Regions from separate parts of the Arthrobacter sp. 05T420 genome, predicted to be linked through region 1. Evidence: predicted binding sites of a transcription regulator. Region 1 holds the regulator's gene; each other region holds the start of a gene.
What was found. The regulator HrcA, encoded in region 1, represses chaperone genes, less so after heat shock. The targets are predictions, from matches to a motif close to TTNGCACTCGNNNNNNNCGAGTGCNAA.
Positions count from the first base shown of each region.

Region 1 (3,272 bases):
GTGATGATCTCGCCCGACTGGGTGCCGGCCCGGACGTCAATCTCCTGCTGCCCGTCGAAGGTATCGAGGCTAATTTCGGTGCCGAGTGCGGCGGCCGTCATGGGGATGTTGAGGCTCGCGTGCAGGTCGTCGCCGTCGCGGACGTACGTGGCGTCATTGTTGACCCGGATCTCCACATACAGGTCCCCGGCCGGACCGCCGGCGGGGCCCGCCTCGCCCTGGCCGGACAACTGGATGCGGGTGCCCGTACCAACGCCCGCCGGTACCTTGACGGTCAGCGAGCGGCGGCTGCGGATCCGGCCCTGGCCGTTGCATTCGTTGCAGGGGTCCTTGATGACGGTACCGAAGCCCTCACAGGATCCACAGGGGGCCGAGGTCATGACCTGGCCCAGGATGGAGCGCACAGCGCGCTGGACCTGGCCGCTGCCGCCACAGATGTCGCAGCGCACCGGGTGGGTGCCCTCGCGGCAGCAGGAGCCATCGCACGTCGGGCAGACGACAGCCGTGTCGACCTCGAGTTTCTTGTTGACGCCGAAAACCGCCTCGCGGAGGTCGATACGCACGCTGATCAGCGCGTCCTGGCCGCGGCGGACCCGGGAGGCCGGGCCGCCCTGGCCACCGCCCGCCCCGAAGAAGGTCTCGAAGATGTCTTGGAAGGCGAAGCCCTGGCCCGAGTAGCTGCCGCCGCCGAAGCCGTTGTCGGTGCCGTTCTCGTTGCCGGTGGTGTCATACACCCGGCGCTTCTGCGGATCGGAGAGGACTTCATAGGCGTGGGTGACGGCCTTGAACCGGTCCGAGGCGTCTTCTCCCGGGTTCACGTCCGGGTGCAGGGTCCGGGCCAGTTTCCGGTACGCCTTCTTGATCTCCTCCCCCGTTGCGTCGCGGGAGACTCCAAGAACGTCATAGTGGCTGGTCAAAGTTTGTATCTCTTCCTTTTTGTACTGCCGGTGGGGCAAGAAGTCGCGTTGGTCCCGGGCCCGTCAGGGCCCCAGGATCCTCGAAAGGTAACGGGCCACCGCGCGGACGGCGGCCATGGTGGTGGGATAGTCCATCCGGGTGGGTCCGAGGACGCCGACCTTGGCCGTGGCGTCCGGCCCGTAGGCGGTGGCCACCACCGAGGCCTCGGCGAGACCGTCGTAGGGGTTTTCCCGGCCAATGCTGACGGTCACACCGCGCGGGTCTTCGGCCATTTCGCTGAGCAGGCGGAGCATGACCACCTGTTCCTCGAGCGCCTCCAGCACGGGGCCGATGCTGAGCGGGAAGTCCACATTGGATCGTGCCAGATTGGCCGTGCCGGCCATGACCATGCGCTCCTCGCGGCTGGTGGTGGCCAGGGCCTCCAGGCCGCGGGCCAGCGCCTGCGCCGGACCACGGCGCGCGGGCGGGCCACTGGCGACGACGGCGGGCAGCAGCTGGGGCAGCAGGCTCAGCGGGGTCCCGGAGAGGCTCGCCAGGAAGCGGGTGCGCAGCTCCGCCAGGGCGTCGTCGGGAATGTCCTGCCCGACATCGATGACGCGCTGCTCCACTTTGCCGGTGTCCGCGATGAGGACAATCAGCACCTTCCGGGGAGCCAGCAGCACAAACTCGATGTGCCGCACCCGGGCCCGGCTGAGCAGCGGATACTGCACGACGGCGACCTGGTTGGTCAGGTGGGAGAGGAGCCTCACGGTCCGGTCGAGGATGTCGTCGAGGTCCTCGGATCCTTCCAGCAACGCCTGGATTGCCCGGCGCTCGGCCTGGGACAACTGCTTCACCGCTGAGATCTGGTCGACGAAGAGCCGGTAGCCCTTGTCGGTGGGGATCCGGCCGGCGCTGGTGTGCGGCGCCGTGATCAGGCCCTCGTCCTCCAGCGCCGCCATGTCATTTCGGATCGTGGCGCTGGACACACCAAGATGATGCCGCTCAACCAGCGCTTTGGAACCAACGGGCTCACGCGAATGGACGTAGTCCTCCACGATGGCGCGCAGCACTTCGAGTTTGCGCGGTTCGCTCACGCTCCACCTCCAATCGACGGTCCCGCAGCCGGTGCCGCCCGCGTTGTCCGGTTCGCGTCCAGAAGTAGTACCCAGAGGTAATACAGAGACGGCCGTCTCCGGACAAGGGTTAGCACTCGACATGCCTAAGTGCTAACCAGTCTAATATGAGTCGCCGCGTTGTTAGCATTGGATTCGCTCCAGGCGTGGCCCGCGGGGTTGCGATTCCCGTCACGCCGGTGCCGGGACCGTGGCAGCCGCTGCCGTTGCCGCGCCGTCGCGGTCCGGTTCCGGACCCGGAGAGTTCCACCAACCGCCGTACATTCCGAGTGCAAAGTAAGCGTGTAGAGATGTCGTACCAGAACTGGGGACCCCAGGACCTGTCCGCCCCCGCCAAGACCCAGTTGCCGGAAGTCCCGGTGGAACGCGGGATGGTCCTCGAGGAGGTCCAGTCCGGCTGGGTGGGAGCCGTGACCCGCGTGGAGAAGTCCGGCGGCATGCATGTGGTGGCGCTCGAGGACCGGCGGGGCAAGTCCCGGTCCTTCCGCCTCGGCTTTGGCTTCCTGCTGGAGGGCCAGCCGATCCAACTGATGCCGCCGGCCCCGAAGAAGGCGGCCCCGGCCTCCGGTGCCGGCCGCACGGCGTCGGGCTCGGTCCGGGTGGCGGGGCACCGCGCACAGGTGGCCAAGGCCAGCCGCATCTGGGTGGAAGGAAAGCACGACGCCGAGCTGGTGGAAAAGGTATGGGGCGATGACCTCCGCGTGGAGGGCATCGTCGTCGAACCCCTGCACGGCATTGACGACCTCGCGGGCGCCGTGGCGGAGTTCGGTCCGGGCCCCGGCCGCCGCCTCGGCGTTCTCGTTGACCACCTGGTGCCAAACTCCAAGGAGTCACGGATCGCTGACGCCGTCATGGCCTCACCGGGCGCCGCCGGCAACGTCCTGATTGTGGGCCACCCTTATGTGGATGTATGGCAAGCCATCCGGCCTGCGGTCCTGGGTATTGAGAAGTGGCCCGTGATCCCCCGCGGAGTCGACTGGAAGACAGGCATCCTGATGGCTTTCGGGTGGCCCCACTCCACGAAGGAGGACGTCGGCGTCGGCTGGCAGAAACTATTGGGGGCGGTCCGCAGCTACGCGGACCTCGAGCCGTCCCTGCTGGGCCGCGTGGAAGAGGTCATTGACTTCCTCACCGTGCCCTAGTTTGCCGCGGCGGACGCTCCCTGATCTCCATTTCCGCGCCCAAGCAAGTATTCTTGGAACGGTGACCGCGCTCCCAGCACGGTTCCGGCTATTCCAG
Region 1 is NZ_JBFTLG010000011.1:101,594-104,865, forward strand. It holds gene dnaJ (molecular chaperone DnaJ) at 1-917, opposite strand, end outside; gene hrcA (heat-inducible transcriptional repressor HrcA) at 981-1,994, opposite strand; gene AC1DEM_RS12455 (DUF3097 domain-containing protein) at 2,324-3,175, shown strand.

Region 2 (3,272 bases), on a different contig from region 1:
CTTTCGCCGGCTCGGTCAAGGCCGTTGCCGCCGGTGAGCACCACGTTGACGAGCTGCCCGGGGGAGACCAGCTGGACGGAGGCCGGATCCGCCATCCTGAGCGGCACGGCCGCAGAGCCGGGCGGGCTTCCCGCGAGCAGGCCCGGGCCCAGGATCTGGGCGTCGGTGAGAAGCTGGCCCCGGCGCAGCGGTGCGGCCAGCTGTTTTCCCTCGAACGCGGCCTCGGTGCCGGGGTTGCCGGCAGGCACGAGGCCCGGCGGCACGCTGACGCTGCTGACATCGCCGGGCACCAGGGTCTTCCCGGCGGGAAGGTCTGCCGCTGCGGCGAAAGCAATGACGGTGTCAGCGGGCGCGGGAGTGAGCTGCTGAACCGTCAGGCCCGCGGGGATGCAGAACAGGAGGGCCGCGATAAGCCGCCGGTTCCGCTTCAACCAGCCGCGCAAACGGTGCTGCGCGGGGCGGCCGCGGGGCGGCCGCTGACCGGGGGGATCCGTGCGCGGGTTCCGGCTCCGGAACGGACGGCCAGCGGCGGACATGGTGGCGGCATGAAAGTTGGCGGGGCGGAACACCGCGCGGGCCCAGCGGCCGGAGCCTTCCACAGGCATTGGGCGGGCGGGTAGGGACGAGACCCAGGACAAAGGCGGGTACGACGTCCACAACGAAGACGGGGAAACCGCGGTGAGTGAAGGAGCCATGCCGCCACGCTACGGAGCCGCACGCATCGGCGGGAGCCACTGAACCGCCTATGTGGACAACGGCCAGCAGGCCCAAGGATTACGCTGACTCAGCCGGCCGCGGCCCACCTGGCGGGCCGGGTACTGGCGGGCCGGCGTCGAAGGGGCAGCCCGAAACCGGCAGATTCCCTGCTAGCCCGCGGCGGCGGGTGCAGGCGCGGGGGTGGCCGCCGGAGCTGCAGGAGCCGGGGAAACGGTGCTGCCCTTGGCGGCGCGTGAATCGGTCCGGTAGAAGCCGGAGCCCTTGAACACTACGCCGACGCTGTTGAACTTCTTGCGCAGCGTGCCCTGGCACTCGGGGCAGGACGTCAGGGAGTTGTCGCTGAACGACTGCACGATCTCGAAGGCGTGGCTGCAGTCCTTGCAGGCGTATGCATACGTGGGCACTGGAAATCCTCACTCTGGGGCAAACGAGCAGGTCCCGTGCTGCCGGACCGGAATCACTGCCGATATGCCTATCGGCCGGTTCCGCCCTTAGCAGTCGCAGGGCCTGAGTGCTAATTCTATCACCTTGGCACGACCCCATATCTGCCTGGGCGGCATCAGCCGAGCCGGATGATCCCGCCCGGGGTCACGGCCGCGTCGACCTTCCGGTCGAACGACTCGGCGGGAATGCTGCCCGCCGGCAGCACCTCCGTGTCATAGACGACGGCGGCAGTCGGCAGCGCCGTTGCCTCGGACGCGTCGCCGGACGCTGGGGACAGGGTGGCCAGGGCGGCAAGGAACTTGTCGTAGTAGCCGCCGCCTTGTCCGATCCGGTTGCCCGAGATATCCACGGCGGTGGCCGGGAGGATGATTGCGGTGGCGTCGCGCATTACCTCGGTGCCGTGGCGCTGCCCGACGGGCTCCTGGATGGGCGCGTACCGGCTGCGGACAAAACCGGACTTTGGAGTCCAGTACACCCAGCTGAGCTCGATTTCGGGTTCGCAAACCGGCAGCAGCACCCGGTGCCCGGCATCGGTCAGGGCAGTCAGCAGCGGCAGTGTGGGAGGTTCGGCGCCCACACCGAGGTACGCCGCAAATATGCCCTGGCGGCCGCGGGCCAGTCCGGAGGCCCACTGGAGCCCATAGCGTGCGATGCCGGCCGCGGCGGCATCTTGTGCGGCCAGCGGCAGTACGGAACGCACCGCCCTGTGGCTGGAGCGTATTTCCTCTTTTGACGCCATACTGGCCCGTCCTCTTGCCTCGTGCGGCCGCGACCCGCCGGGGAGGGCGGCCGGGCGGTTCGTATGATAATTACGCAATGATTGGTCCCTCCGTTAGATTAGTCGAGTGAATACACCCAACGCTTCCGTCCGTAAGGCCGTCATCCCCGCCGCGGGCCTTGGTACCAGGTTTCTTCCGGCGACGAAGGCCATGCCCAAGGAAATGCTGCCTGTCGTTGACAAACCGGCCATCCAGTACGTCGTCGAGGAGGCCGTGAATGTCGGCCTGAACGACATCCTGATGATCACTGGCCGCAACAAGCGGGCGTTGGAGGACCACTTCGACCGCGTTCCGGCGCTGGAGGCCACCCTCGAGGCGAAGGGCGACACGGCGAAGCTTGAGTCCATCCAGGCCGCCAGCAACCTCGGTGACATCCACTACGTCCGCCAGGGCGATCCCATGGGCCTCGGCCACGCCGTCCTCCGGGCCAAGCAGCACGTCGGGCAGGAGCCGTTCGCCGTCCTCCTGGGCGATGACCTCATCGACGCCCGCGATGAGCTGCTCAGCACCATGATCGAGGTCCAGGCCAAGACGGGCGGGTCAGTGGTCGCTTTGATCGAGGTGGATCCGTCCCAGATCAGCGCCTATGGCTGCGCCGACGTCGAGGCGATCGGCGGTGAGGACTACGTCCGCATCAATCAGCTGGTGGAGAAGCCCGACGTCGAGGACGCCCCGTCCAACCTCGCCGTGATTGGCCGCTATGTGTTGCACCCGGCCGTCTTTGAAGTCCTAGAACGGACCGCGCCCGGCCGTGGCGGAGAAATCCAGCTGACGGACGCGCTGCAGGAACTATCCGCCGGCACCGGCGAGGGCTACGGCGTGTACGGCGTTGTGTTCCGCGGCCGCCGCTACGACACCGGCGACAAGCTCAGCTACCTCAAGGCCTGCGTCCAGCTCGCCTGCGACAGTGAGGACCTCGGTCCGGGTCTGCGCGAATGGCTGCCCGGCTTCGCCTCCAGCCTGGCCCCCAGCCTCACAAAGTAATTCCCGTGGGGGGCAGCTTTACCTGGCCGGCGACTCTGGAGAGTGGCGACATCGTGTTGCGCCCGATCCGGTACCGGGACCGCAAGGAGTGGACTGCACTCCGGTCCCGTAACTGCGAATGGCTGGCCCCCTGGGAGGCGTCAAACCCCGCCCCCGGCGGCGGCCTGCCCGACTACCGGCAGATGGTGCGCTCGCTCAAGGCCCAGGCCGCACAGGCCACTGCCCTGCCCTTCGTGATCGCTGAATGGACGCCCGGCCACCAGGCCCCCGTGATCGTGGGGCAGCTGACGGTCTCCTCCATCGTGTGGGGATCGGCCATGATGGCGACCCTGGGCTATTGGGTCGACA
Region 2 is NZ_JBFTLG010000001.1:227,491-230,762, forward strand. It holds gene AC1DEM_RS01095 (RcpC/CpaB family pilus assembly protein) at 1-431, opposite strand, end outside; gene AC1DEM_RS01100 (FmdB family zinc ribbon protein) at 867-1,121, opposite strand; gene AC1DEM_RS01105 (5-formyltetrahydrofolate cyclo-ligase) at 1,277-1,900, opposite strand; gene galU (UTP--glucose-1-phosphate uridylyltransferase GalU) at 2,007-2,924, shown strand; gene AC1DEM_RS01115 (GNAT family N-acetyltransferase) at 2,930-3,272, shown strand, end outside.
Region 2: AC1DEM_RS01100 (FmdB family zinc ribbon protein) is a predicted target of HrcA. The motif match lies at 1,209-1,235, and genes of this name have one in related genera.

Region 3 (3,272 bases), on a different contig from region 1:
ACGGCCGAGACCATTTCGGGGGAGTGGCCGGCCTTGCGCAGCGCCGCGGTCAGGCGGAAGGCCTCGTCCTCGCGGTACGGGCCCAGCGACGCCAGCAGCTCCCAGCCCTCGGGCGTGAGGATCGGGGCAATATGTTCCTGCGGTGCGTCAGTCATGCCATCCAGCGTAGTTGAGCTCCGCGGGCACGCTGTGACCGGACCACGGGGGCTAGGCTTGACGGATGGAAGACAGCGGCGCAGGCGACAGCATCTCAGAGGACACAACCGGGCAGGACACAGCCGGGAACGACGACGCCGGGAATGACGACGCCGGGCAGGGGCGCCGCAGCCCGCAGGGGCTGGCCCGCTACGCCCGGCCGGCACTGATCGCCGGCGCTGTGATCGCCGTCGTGTGCATTGCCCTCTTGGTGATCATCTTCTTCCTCGATTCCTTCAACGCCACCGTATATTCCGTCGGCGGCAAGAACGTCCAGGACGCCACGGACGAGGCCCGGGCCATCCGGGACACCTATGCCGCCGCCCGGCTCGGCGGCATCATCGCCCTCGTCACAGGCGTCCTGCTGGCCGCCGCCGGGGCCGTGCTGATGTACCGGCACCGGAACGACGAGGGCCGGAACACGGACGAAGACGACGGCCAGGACGTGGACTTCGAAGACCTCGCAGGCCAGTAGGCGCGGGCTAGCGACGGCCACGCGGTCACGGCACAAGCCGCCACTCGGCCACGGGCCAACCGGCCAACCGGCCACGCGGTCACGGGACAACCGGCCACGCGGTCACGGGCCATGCCCTTCCCTCGGCATCCGGAGTGGACATGTCCTCCCGGGCAGCCGGCAACCGTGGGGCATGTCCATCGCTCAGCGCGAGAAGAGCGCATGATGCCCAGGTGTCCTCTCGCCGCAGCAAAGATTGGGCATGTCCTCCTGGGCAGCCCGCATCCGCTTAGCACGTCCATCGCTCAGCACCAGGAGTGAGCATGTCCTCCTGGGCAGCCCGCATCCGCTTAGCACGTCCATCGCTCAGCACCAGGAGTGAGCATGTCCTCCCGGGTAGCCCGCATCCGCTTAGCACGTCCATCGCTCAGCACCAGGAGTGAGCATGTCCTCCCGGGTAGCCCGCAACCGCTGAACATGTCCATCCCTCAGCGCGGACAGCGAGCATGGGTGCCCAAGTGTCCTCTCGCCGCAGTAAAGAATGGGCATGTCCCACCGGGTAGATGTTCACCCGGAACGAATTTCTGGCACTCGCCTTGACCGAGTGCTAACTATCTACATAGAGTCGTCATTAGCACTCTCCCTAGGAGGGTGCTAACACATGAAGCGCGTTCCGCCAGGCACGCTGCCGGCACCGCGACGACGGTCTGCGCGCCTTGGCATCAGCGCTTCATAGTCCACAAATTTGCTGACGAAAAGGAGAGGTCCGAGTGTCGGTCTCTATTAAGCCTCTTGAGGATCGTATTGTTGTCCGCCCGCTCGAAGCCGAGCAGACCACGGCTTCCGGCCTGGTTATCCCGGACTCCGCGCAGGAGAAGCCCCAGGAAGGCGAAGTTGTTGCAGTAGGCCCCGGCCGCTTCGATGACAACGGCAACCGCGTTCCCATCGATGTTGCCGTTGGCGACGTCGTCATCTACTCCAAGTACGGTGGAACCGAAGTCAAGACCGGCGGCACCGAGTACCTCGTGCTCTCCGCCCGCGACGTTCTGGCGATCGTCGTAAAGTAACTCTCTTGGACCCCGTGCAGCCGATCCTTTCGCATTGAATGGATCAGTTGCGCGGGGTTCTGTCTTGAAAGGACAAAACCATGGCAAAGCAGCTTGCGTTTAACGACGCTGCCCGCCGGTCGCTTGAAGCCGGCATCGATAAGCTCGCCAACACCGTCAAGGTCACGCTGGGCCCGCGCGGCCGCAACGTCGTACTGGACAAGAAGTGGGGCGCCCCCACGATCACCAACGACGGCGTGACCATCGCCCGCGAAGTCGAGCTGGACGACCCCTACGAGAACCTTGGCGCGCAGCTTGCCAAGGAGGTCGCCACCAAGACCAACGATGTTGCCGGTGACGGCACCACCACCGCCACCGTCCTGGCCCAGGCCCTGGTCAAGGAAGGCCTGCGCAACGTAGCGGCAGGCGCCGCACCGGGCGAGATCAAGCGCGGCATTGAGGTTTCGGTCGAGGCCGTCGCCGCCCGCCTGCTGGAGAACGCGCGCCCGGTTGAAGGCACGCAGGTTGCCAACGTTGCCGCAATCTCCGCCCAGAGCGACGAGGTCGGCGAGCTCCTGGCCGAGGCGTTCGGCAAGGTCGGCAAGGATGGTGTGATCACCATCGAGGAATCCTCCACCACGCAGACCGAGCTGGTCCTCACCGAGGGCATGCAGTTCGACAAGGGCTACCTGTCCCCGTACTTCGTCACCGACGCGGAACGCCAGGAAGCCGTCCTCGAGGACGCCCTGATCCTGATCAACCAGGGCAAGATCTCCTCGGTGCAGGATTTCCTGCCGCTGCTGGAAAAGGCGCTGCAGAGCTCCAAGCCGCTCTTCATCATCGCCGAAGACGTCGAGGGCGAGGCCCTCTCCACGCTCATCGTCAACCGCATCCGCGGCACGCTGAACGTCGTCGCCGTCAAGGCCCCGGGCTTCGGTGACCGCCGCAAGGCCATGCTCCAGGACATCGCGACCCTCACGGGTGCGCAGGTTGTCTCCGCGGAGCTGGGCCTGAGCCTGGACACCGTTGGCCTCGAGGTGCTTGGCACCGCACGCCGCATCACGGTCACCAAGGACAACACCACGATCGTCGACGGCGCCGGTTCGGCCGAAGACGTCGCTGCCCGCGTTGCCCAGCTGCGCGCCGAGCTGACCCGGACCGATTCGGACTGGGACAAGGAAAAGCTGCAGGAACGCCTGGCCAAGCTGGCCGGCGGCATCGGCGTGATCAAGGTTGGCGCTGCCACCGAGGTTGAGCTGAAGGAAAAGAAGCACCGCATCGAGGACGCTGTGTCCTCGACCCGCGCTGCCCTCGAAGAAGGCATCGTGGCAGGCGGCGGTTCCGCCCTCATCCACGCGCTGAAGGCGCTCGACGAGGACGCGGCCGTCCAGGCCCTCGAAGGTGACGCGGCTGCGGCCGTCGGCATCGTCCGCCGCGCCCTGACCCAGCCGCTGCGCTGGATCGCGCAGAACGCCGGCTTCGACGGCTATGTCGTGGTCGCCAAGGTGGCCGAATCCGCGGTGAACCAGGGCTTCAACGCCAAGTCCGGCGAATACGAAGACCTGATCGCCGCCGGC
Region 3 is NZ_JBFTLG010000001.1:204,941-208,212, forward strand. It holds gene AC1DEM_RS01020 (class I SAM-dependent methyltransferase) at 1-155, opposite strand, end outside; gene AC1DEM_RS01025 (hypothetical protein) at 221-670, shown strand; gene groES (co-chaperone GroES) at 1,420-1,716, shown strand; gene groL (chaperonin GroEL) at 1,797-3,272, shown strand, end outside.
Region 3: groES (co-chaperone GroES) is a predicted target of HrcA. The motif match lies at 1,234-1,260, and genes of this name have one in related genera.